3 regions of the Desulfonatronospira sp. MSAO_Bac3 genome follow, and region 2 is predicted to be linked to each of the others. Evidence: predicted binding sites of a transcription regulator. Region 2 holds the regulator's gene; each other region holds the start of a gene.
What was found. Region 2 encodes sigma-54, which starts transcription at its own class of promoters, with help from an activator protein. Its sites were predicted from a motif close to CTGGCACGGNNNNTGCTT; they were not measured.
Positions count from the first base shown of each region.

Region 1: a site for sigma-54 is predicted at 1,280-1,297, ahead of D5S03_RS13625 (NifB/NifX family molybdenum-iron cluster-binding protein). Genes of this name have one in related genera too.
Region 3: a site for sigma-54 is predicted at 2,031-2,048, ahead of D5S03_RS02005 (DUF4168 domain-containing protein). Genes of this name have one in related genera too.

Region 1 covers NZ_QYZY01000388.1:15,235-18,457, forward strand. The annotation lists gene D5S03_RS13620 (sulfite exporter TauE/SafE family protein) at 1-633, opposite strand, end outside; gene D5S03_RS13625 (NifB/NifX family molybdenum-iron cluster-binding protein) at 836-1,252, opposite strand; gene D5S03_RS13630 (sigma-54 interaction domain-containing protein) at 1,583-2,926, opposite strand; gene D5S03_RS13635 (glycosyltransferase family protein) at 2,941-3,223, opposite strand, start outside.
Region 2 covers NZ_QYZY01000337.1:5,384-8,606, reverse strand. The annotation lists gene rapZ (RNase adapter RapZ) at 1-76, opposite strand, end outside; gene D5S03_RS11880 (PTS sugar transporter subunit IIA) at 52-501, opposite strand; gene hpf (ribosome hibernation-promoting factor, HPF/YfiA family) at 536-1,087, opposite strand; gene rpoN (RNA polymerase factor sigma-54) at 1,122-2,564, opposite strand; gene lptB (LPS export ABC transporter ATP-binding protein) at 2,580-3,223, opposite strand, start outside.
Region 3 covers NZ_QYZY01000057.1:52,782-56,004, forward strand. The annotation lists gene D5S03_RS01995 (MFS transporter) at 1-992, opposite strand, end outside; gene D5S03_RS02000 (hypothetical protein) at 1,250-1,507, opposite strand; gene D5S03_RS02005 (DUF4168 domain-containing protein) at 1,532-1,957, opposite strand; gene D5S03_RS02010 (sigma-54-dependent transcriptional regulator) at 2,191-3,223, opposite strand, start outside.

The sequences.
Region 1 (3,223 bases), on a different contig from region 2:
CATGCGGGTCAGGCCGTAATCCACGACCTTTTTCAGGGATGGTTCGTAAAAGGGCTGGCGCAGGTCCAGTTTCTGAGTGATTTTGTCCGAGACCTTGACATCAGGCCATTCGATTTTTTTACCTCCGAAGATGAAATATAGGATCAGTCCTCCGATGACCAGCCCCAGAAGCATGCGCACAGCAGCTTCGCCCCAATCGCCCAGGTGCTCGGCCACTACCACCGCTCCCAGGGCTCCTCCGAAACAGGACACGCCAAAGGCCACGCAGAGAAATACACACATCTTCACATTGGCCAGACCGCTTCGGCACACAGGGCCAGTGGCCATGAGCCCGCTGAACATGGCCACAATAAGCCCGGTCCCCCGGGCTATGAGGCTGTCAATGGGAGTAAAGGCCAGGATAAACGGGGTGAACAGCACACCTCCGCCTATGCCGCCGACGGTGGCTACAAGGGCGATGAGGGTACTGATGACGAAAAAGCCCACCAGCCATCCCCAGATTACTCCGCCGGCCATGCCTCCTTCAGGGGTGGGCACAGCCATTACAGCGGCCAGAATTACCAGGTAAGTGATCAGCCCAAGGGCCAGCATGATGTTCAGCTCAAGCCAGGGCGGCTTCAACCATTTGGACATAGCGTTTCCTCCTTATAACATTTCATTTGGGTTATTATTTTACTTCCCGGTGAGCACCCGCCATTCCAGGCAGCAATGAGTCCGAACGTAAAGCAACATCGATGCACCAAACCCACAGGATATTTTGATGTGACTCTCCCTCCTTTTGTGTGAAAAGTTATGTGTTAAAAGTTTTTGGTCCGATTTAAAAAGCAAATTAAATTTACTGTAACGCTGCAGACTCAATGTTTCGCATGACTGAGGCCACATATGTTTTTGATTCCCGGTTGCGGGTCTGCATGTACCCGGGGCAGCCGGGCATGCAGAATTCAGGGGAGTCCAGCCTGCCTTCTGCAAGGGCCTGGACCACCCTGTCCCAGGGACCGGTGACATAGGAGATGACCTGGATGTCCCAGGCTGTCAGTATATCGTGCCAGAGCCTGGATATAGCGCCGCAGATCAAAACTTCTATACTCAGGGAGGACAGACGGCGAATCCTGGCCAGGTTGTCGCTGCCGGATATCTCTTTGTACTCCAGGGGGATGGTTCTTACCGGGGATAACTGCACCAGGAGAATCTTCCCGGAAACATCGAATACCGGAGCAACAAGATTGTTCCATGTACTTACAGCTAATTTCATGTCTTTGATCCTTGTGAAGCAAGGTACAAGCACGAATTATGCCCAGGGAAAGATAAAGGGCATTTTATACGCAATCGTTTAATATGTATGGATTTTTTATTGGGATGGCTTGCAGAAAGTGTTGCAGTTATGCTACAAGAATAAAAAACCATGTTGAATAACTGCAACATAACAAGTGAGCACATGGGGACAAAAGGGTGTTGAAAGCGGGAGTGCATCCCGTGCTGGCGGCTTATGGGCTTTTGCGGGGGAATTCGGCGTACTGGGGGCTTGAAGGGTGGTGCAGGGATTGCTGCGTGATCATCATCACATGTACAGCCTGGAACCGGTTTACAGGCCCATTTTTTTCATCTTGCGGTACAGGGTGCTTCTATGCATGCCCAGCAGCCTGGCTGCCTGGGACAGATTGTTCTGGGACTGTCTCAGGGCCCGGGAGATATTTCCTGCTTCCAGGGCCTGCCTGGCTGAATACATATTCAGGGGTTCCCCGGCCCTCTGTTCCCTGAGGATCAGGTCCCGGGGCAGGTGACTGCGGGTTATCTCTTCCTGACGGCAGAGGACAAAGGCCCTTTCAATGATGTTTTCCAGTTCCCGGATGTTGCCCGGCCAGTCATGGCTCATGAGAATGGACAACACCTGCGGATCCACTCCCCGGATCTCCCGGTTGAACAACAGGTTGAACCTGTCCACAAAATGCTCCACAAGAAAAGGTATGTCCTCTTTTCGATGTCTCAGGGGAGGCAGGTCAATACGGACCACATTGATGCGGTAGAAAAGGTCCTGGCGAAATGCCTTGATCTCCACGAGATGTTCCAGATCCTTGTTGGTGGCGGCGATAATCCTGGCATCGGACTTTTCCGAGTGGACAGCCCCCAGGGGCTCGTAGCTCTTTTCCTGCAGCACCCGGAGCAGCTTGGTCTGCATGGCCGGGCTTATATCGCCTATTTCATCCAGGAAAAGGGTCCCTCCCCGGGCCTGGGCAAACCTGCCGGGCTTGTCCTTCTGAGCCCCGGTGAACGCCCCGGCCTTGTATCCGAAAAGTTCCGACTCCAGCAGGGTATCTGGAAGGGCGCTGCAGTTGACGGCCACAAAGGGTGATTCCCGGCCGCGGCTTAAGGCATGAATGGTCTTGGCCACCAGTTCTTTGCCGGTGCCGGTTTCCCCCTGGATGAGCACGGTGCTGGTAGTCTCAGCCACTGCCGGTGTCAGTTCCAGCACCTTCTGCATGGCCGGGCTGTGGCTTATGAGCTCGCCCATGTCGAAATCGCCCTTGAGCTTAAGGCGCAGGCTTTCCATTGCGCTTAAATCCCTGAAGGTCTCTACTGCGCCGACTGCCTCGCCCCGGGAGTTGCGCAGCAGGGATGTGGATACGCTGATGGTGATGCGCCTGCCTTTGGCGTCGACAATATAGCAGACCTTGCCTACCACGGCCTTGCCAGACTTTCTGGTCTGGCTGAGAGGACATTCTGCTTCGCACAGACTGGAATGAAACACCTCCCAGCATGGGCGGCCAATAGCTTCGTTCCTGGAGATCCCGGTAATCAGCTCTGCAGCCCGGTTGAAGGAGGTGATCTGCCACTGGTCATCTACTGTGAACACCCCGTCGGAGATGCTTTCCAGTATGGTGCAGTTGAACCCGTCACAGTATGCTTTGGTCTCATTCTTCAAAATCATTGTTTTTTGTGGGGTCATCCGGAGTTGTCCATGTATTTAAACAGGTCATAAAATCGCTGTCCATAGGTTTCCTTCTCCAGGACCTGGGCCTGCAGCCTGGAGCGCATGCTCTCCCGGGCACCATGGTCATGCAGGTAGTACCTGACCTTTTCCGCAAGCTCACGGGGATCTCGAAAGGTGACCACATAGGAGTGAAAAGGCTGTTTTTTCAGAACGGATTGTTCTTCGGTAATCTGAAAGCCCCCGGCGGCCGGGATCTCGAAAAAGGCCGGGTTTAACCCGTCATGCTCTGCAAAG
Region 2 (3,223 bases):
CCACCGGGTAGCAGCCTGTATGGTCTTTTTCCCTGTCTGGTAACTCCGTGATTAAACTCTGTTTATTAGATTCCATAGTTCTTCCCTGGTCTGGGCGTTGATGAAGGAATCCTTGAAGTCAGGGTCCTGCAGCAGCCTGGATATAAAAGCCAGGATTTTGAGATGCTTGCCGGCGCTTTTTTCCGGAGCCAGGACCAGGAAAAAAATGTGTACCGGCTTGTGATCCAGGGCTGCAAAGTCCACTCCTTCGCGGCTGAGACCGGCACTGATGAGGATGTTGTCCAGGCCGGCTATCTTGCCGTGGGGTATGGCCACGCCGTCGCCTATGCCCGTGGTGCCCAGGTTCTCCCGGCTTACGAGCACGCTGTTGACCTCACTGCGCTCCAGGAAGTCATGTTTTTCCACCAGGGGTGCAGCAAGTTCATCCAGAACTTCCGCCTTGGTTCTGGAGGCCAGGCCTGCAACGATCTGGTCCGGGCTCAAAAAATCCGCAAGATGCATTGTATCTCTCTATTATTGATTATTCCAGACCAGCTTATACGCCTGGATCAATAAAGCCGAAGTCGCCGTCCTTGCGGCGGTAAACCACGTTTACCCTTTCAGTTTCAGCGTTTAAAAAGACCAGAAATTCGTAGCCCATGGTTTCCAGCTGCATGGCGGCCTCGTCTAAGGGCATGGGCTTGGGTTCGTAGTGGTCCGTGGCCACTATCCGCGGTTCCCGGCTCTGCCCCTCCTCTGCAGGGGAAAAACTGACCACGTCCATGCGCACCTGCTGCTTTTCCCGTGTTTTTTTCTTTTTGTCCTTGATTTTGTCCCTTTGTTTCTTGAGCTGGGCTTCAAGCTTGTCCAGGCTCAGGTCCACGGTGGAGTACATGTCTTCTGTTTCCTCGTTGGCCGAGATATGCAGATCTTTTCCCGTGAGTATGCATTCGGCGATGTGCCTGAATTTCTCCACTTCCATGTTTACCTGCAAAGAAACGTCGTCATTGTCGGTTATATATTTGGACAGTTTTTCAAAACGGTCCCGGGCATAGTTTTTCAGGTGATCAGAGGGTTCGAAATTTTTGAAATTGAATTTGATGTGCATGCTTGCCTCCTTCGATTAATATATAGCTTTGGGATCAGAAAAACTTTTTCCTCTTTGAGGAAGAAGGGATGTCTAAGGCCATGCGGTACTTGGCCACAGTACGCCTGGCAATGTTGACATCCAGGTTTTCTTTTAAAATGGCGGCTATGGCTTCATCGCTCAGTGGTTTTTTGGGGTCTTCCTCGCGGACCATCTTCTTGATGGCGGCCTTTACGCTTTCAGAGCCCACATGGCCCCCTCCATCCATGCTCAGGGCACTGTTGAAGAAAAATTTGAGCTCAAAAATGCCGTAGGGAGTGGAAACGTATTTGCTGGTGGTGATCCTGCTCACCGTGGACTCGTGCATTTCTATGTCCTCGGCCACTTCCTTGAGTATAAGCGGCTTTAACCGGCTTACTCCGTGCTCGAAGAACTCCCTTTGAAATTTGAGTATGCTCTGCATCACCTTGTAAAGGGTGCGTTGCCTCTGGTGCAGGCTCTTCATGAGCCATACAGCTGAACGGGTTTTCTCCTGGATGTATTCGTTTTCCTGCTTGTTTTTCTTGTCTTTGACCAGCTGGTTTTCACCGGTATAAAAGGAGCTGAGCTGCAGGTTGGGCAGTCCTTCTTCGTTCAAAAGGATGACAAAGTCGTCCTCATACTTGTAAACATAAATATCCGGACTGATGTAGACAACGTCCTCGCTGCCGTAGCTGGAGCCGGGGAAGGGATCCAGGCTTCTTATGACCTCGATATATTCCTGCATGTACTCCCGGCTGACCTTGAATTTCTTGAGAAGGGGAGCAATGCGGTTTTTCTCAATATCTTCCAGGTGCTCTTCTACCAGGGAAGTGAGCACCGGATCGTCCTCGTTGAGGGCTTCAAGCTGTACCTGCAGGCATTCCTGTATGTCCCGGGAGCCGACACCTATGGGGTCAAAATGCTGTATGCGTTTTAGTACCCTTTCCACCTGGTCCGGTTCTGTACCGGCGGCTTCGGCTATTTCCCGGGAGGTGGCCTGGAGGTAACCGCGGGAATCAAGATTGCCGATAATTTCTTCTCCGATAACCATGTCGTCCGCTGAAAAATCCTGCAGCTGAAGCTGCCAGAAGAGATGTCCCTCCAGGGAAGGCTTGGAAGAGTACCTGGTCTCAAAGCTTTGCATCTCTTCAGTGGTTTCACGCTCCTGGTGTGCGGACTGTTTGGAACTGCTGGAAAATTCGCCCAGGTAGTTTTCCCAGTCCGCATTCTTAATCATGGACTGTTCTTCGCTGTTGAGGCTGTTTTTGCGGTTGTCTGTCTGGTGAATATCCCGGGCCGCCTGCTCATCCTCCTGGTACTGGGCCTCCTCCAGGATGGGGTTTTCCATAAGTTCCTGCTGCACCACTTCCAGCAGCTCCACTCTGGACAGCTGCAACAGCTTGATGGCCTGCTGCAGCTGCGGGGTCATCACCAGTTGCTGTGAAAGTTTCAGCTGTTGTCTTAGTTCCAGGGACATGTCTTGCTATCCTGCCTACAATTGAAAAGATTCGCCCAGGTATACCTGTCTGGCCCGGGCGTCCTGGGCTATTTCCCCTGGTGTGCCGTTCAGTATAACCTGGCCTTCAAATACGAGGGATGCCCTGTCGCAGATTTTCAGGGTTTCGCGCACGTTGTGATCTGAAATGAGCACACCTATGTTTTTTTCCTTTAGCTTAAGCACAATTTTCTGGATATCATCCACTGCAATGGGATCAATGCCTGCAAAGGGTTCGTCCAGAAGAATGAATTCAGGGTCCTTTATCAGGGACCTGGCTATTTCCAGACGCCGCCTTTCCCCTCCGGAAAGAAAGGAGGCCTTCTGATGAGCAAGCTTAGATATTCCCAGTTCGTGCATCAAAGACTCGGCCTTTTCCCGGCGGAGCTTTCTGTCCCTGCAGGTGTACTCCAGGATAAGCATCAAGTTGTCATAGACGCTCAGTTTTTTAAAAATGGAGCTTTCCTGCGGCAGATAACTCATCCCCAACTCTGCCCTTTTGGGCAGCGAAAGTCCAGTTATATCTTGACCGGCCAGTGCCACCCGGCCTTTGGTGGGGGGGATGATGCCCACCAGCATATAGAAGGTCGTGGTCTTGCCGGCGCCGTTGGGACCAAGAAGCCCCACTATTTCTCCCCGGT
Region 3 (3,223 bases), on a different contig from region 2:
TGCCCCTGCCCCACGGATTTTAGAAAGCTGTTTTCGTCCAGAGGGGCCAGGTTCAGCCCCATCTCCTGGTTGATTGCCGGAAGATGATTGCGGTTGAAGGAATGCAGCAGGCGCAGGACATAGGACCTGGTCAGGCTGGATATTTCGCGGCCCTGATCCATGAACTGGCGGATGCGCGGGGAGCGCAGAAAATCTATAAATCCTCCGGAGTCACTGAAGCCCCGGGGCACCCAGACCATGCGCACGGGCTTGTCTCTTAGCTTCACGGTGAATTCTATGCCCACCATGACCTTGATGTCCATGATGGAAGCCGCTTGCAGCAGTTCTTCGGCGGCTTCCCGGGGAACATGGTTGTAATAGATAACTGTGAGCCTGCGGATGCCTTTGATCCAGGCGTCCATAATAAGATGTGTGGGTGATTTTCTGCCGGTGGTGTTTACATCGTGGACATGCTCGTCAAAAGCCACCTGGTTCCACTCTTCCGGCATCTCCAGGAGATGGTATCTCTTCAGTTCCGAGCGGACCTTGCGGGGTTTGCCCAGAGAGACCATGGCAAAGTCCCTGGCCAGCTCCAGCTGTCGTCTGCAGTCGCCGTGGCTGCGGACCAGGTTTTTCATTATTTCCACCAGAACCCTGGCGGTGTTTATGCGCATGTGTCCGTGGGAAGTATAAAGGACCTCGTCGCGCAAAGAGCCCAGGGCGCTTATCCTGTCCTGTCGTTCCCCGCTTTCCAGGGATTCCAGGAGCTGAATCACGGAATAGGCTATGCGCTGCGCCCTTGGGGCGGCCATTTCCTTGATGCCGTGAGGGTGCAGATGTGGGGTCAGCAGTCTTTTCTGCTCGGGGTAAGTCTTGCGGGTGTAGACATCATTGACCATGCGCAGGAGATCGTAGTCGCTTTTATCAAAAAAAAGGGGTGATACGTTTTCCTGGTCGGGGCAACTGTGTGTGGATGTGTCCCGGGATGTTATATCTTGTATCTCTTTTTGCATGCCGTAAAAAAGGAATAACTAAAAAACAGGTGTGGACTTGCTTAATAAAATTTTTTTCTTAAACTGAAATGTTTTTTGTAACAACTTTGCTAATCAAATCACAATCATTATTTCCAGTGTGTTGTCAAGCTTCAGCCGCTGATGCAAACCGGCAAATAGTCCGTTTATATGCTTTGCAGCAAAAAAAGGCCCTCCAGCTGGCTGGAGGGCCTTGATGTCGCTTTTGAAAAAAGTCAGCGATTTTTGTTCGTTACTGTTTAGAATCCGGGCTCTTCTCCCGGGTCACCGTAGGGATCTTCGCCTTCGGGCTGTTCATACCCTTCGGGTGCAGGCTGCTCGTAGGCATCGGGTGCTGGTTCTCCGTAGCCCTCGGGAGCAGGCTGATCGTAGCCTTCAGGCGGTGCCTGTTCTTCAAAGCCTTCTGGTGCGTCCATTTCCTGTTCTGGCTCGCAGCCCATGGAAAAACCAAGTACCAGTACTGCAGCCAGTGTCAATAACGTTCCTTTAATCCACATTTGCCGTTACCTCCTGAAAATCGATTACTGCATTCCTTCAAGGCGTTCCAGGAGCTGGTTCCTGAGTTCTTCATCCACCTGGGCTGCTTCCATGACCTGGTTGTAGGTCTGTACATCCAACCCCTGGGCTTCAACAGCTTCTACCATTTCTTCCCCAGCCTGCTGCTGCAGTTCCTGAGCCCTTTCAGGATCAGAGACTTCCCCCAGTTCCTGCTGGAATCTCTCACGCACATCCGTCACTGCCTGGTAGGCATCAGCAACCTGGTCCAGTTCGGCATCGCTGACATCAATGTCAGGCGCCTGCTGCTGCTGCATCATTTCCTGCTGATACTGCTGCTGTTGGCCTTCCTGCTGGTATTCCTGCTGGGCCTGTACGTTCAGGCCGAAGCCGAGGATCAGCATTACCGCTGCTGCCAGACTGAGAACAATTGAACTTTTCGTGCTAAACATTCAACCCTCCAAATAAATAAATTAATTGTTGTGCCGCACTACCTGTGCAGCAAAGAAACACATAAAATATTTAAAGCAAGTGGTGTGCCAGTCTTGCATTGAGCTTGCAGGCAGGCTGCAGGCAATGGCTGAGAGGATTTTTTGCAGATCGTGGCCGGGCTGAGTGTGCCAGGGATGCAGGTAATTTATGTGTATATATGACACATGAGACGGTTTTGTGCAGGGTGCAGGCGTTATCCGCTCACCTCTTCTCCCAGCCTGCGGTAGAGAGTACGCCTGCCTATGCCCAGAATTGATGCTGCCCTGCGCTTGTTGCCCCCCACTTTGTCCAGCACGTGCTGGATGTAGCGCTGTTCCACCTCGGATAACGGGGGAAGGTTCTGGTCCTGGAACAGCTGCTGAGAGACATGTGCCTGACTTTCCTGGGAAGAGGACTGGTTGTCCCGGATGCGCGCCGGCAGGTGCCTGGGCAGAATTTCGTTGCCGTCGCAGAAAGTTACTGCTCTTTCCACGGCATTCTGCAGTTCGCGTACATTGCCCGGGAAATGATATTTTTCCAGGATGTTCAGGGCCTGTTGTGAAAACCCCTGTATTTTTTTGCCCGTCTGGACGCAGAATCGGCGCAGGAGTCTTTCAGCCAGGAGTTCCAGGTCTGTTTCCCGCTCTCTTAAAGGAGGAATCCTCAGGGTGAATGTCTCCAGGCGGTAGAAAAGGTCTTCCCGGAAGTGGCCATGGCGGACCTCTTCTTCCAGGTCCCTGTGGGTGGCGGCCAGGATACGCACATCCACCTGCTCTTCCTGGTTTCCCCCCACGGGACGCACTTTGCCGTCCTGCAGCAGGCGCAGCAGTTTGGCCTGCATGAAGAGGGGCATTTCCGAGATCTCGTCCAGAAGCAGGGTGCCCCCGTGGGCCTCGGCAAAGAGTCCCTGCCTGGTTTTGCTGGCCCCGGTGAATGCGCCGGCCTTGTGTCCGAAGAATTCGCTTTCCAGGAGATGCTCGGGAATGCCGGCGCAGTTGACCGCCAGAAACGGGTTCTGAGCCCTTTTGCTTTCGCCGTGGATGGCCCTGGCCACAAGCTCCTTGCCTGTACCCGACTCTCCCAGGATGAGCACCGGACCGTCGGCCTGGGCCACCCTGGTTATCTGGTCGAAAAGAAAGCGCATGCACCTGCTCTGGCCATACATGTCATGAAAGCTGTCGGAGTTGAGCAGGCTTTTGATCTGCTTGACTTCCAGGCGCAGGGCGCGGTTTCGAAGCACTCTCTCC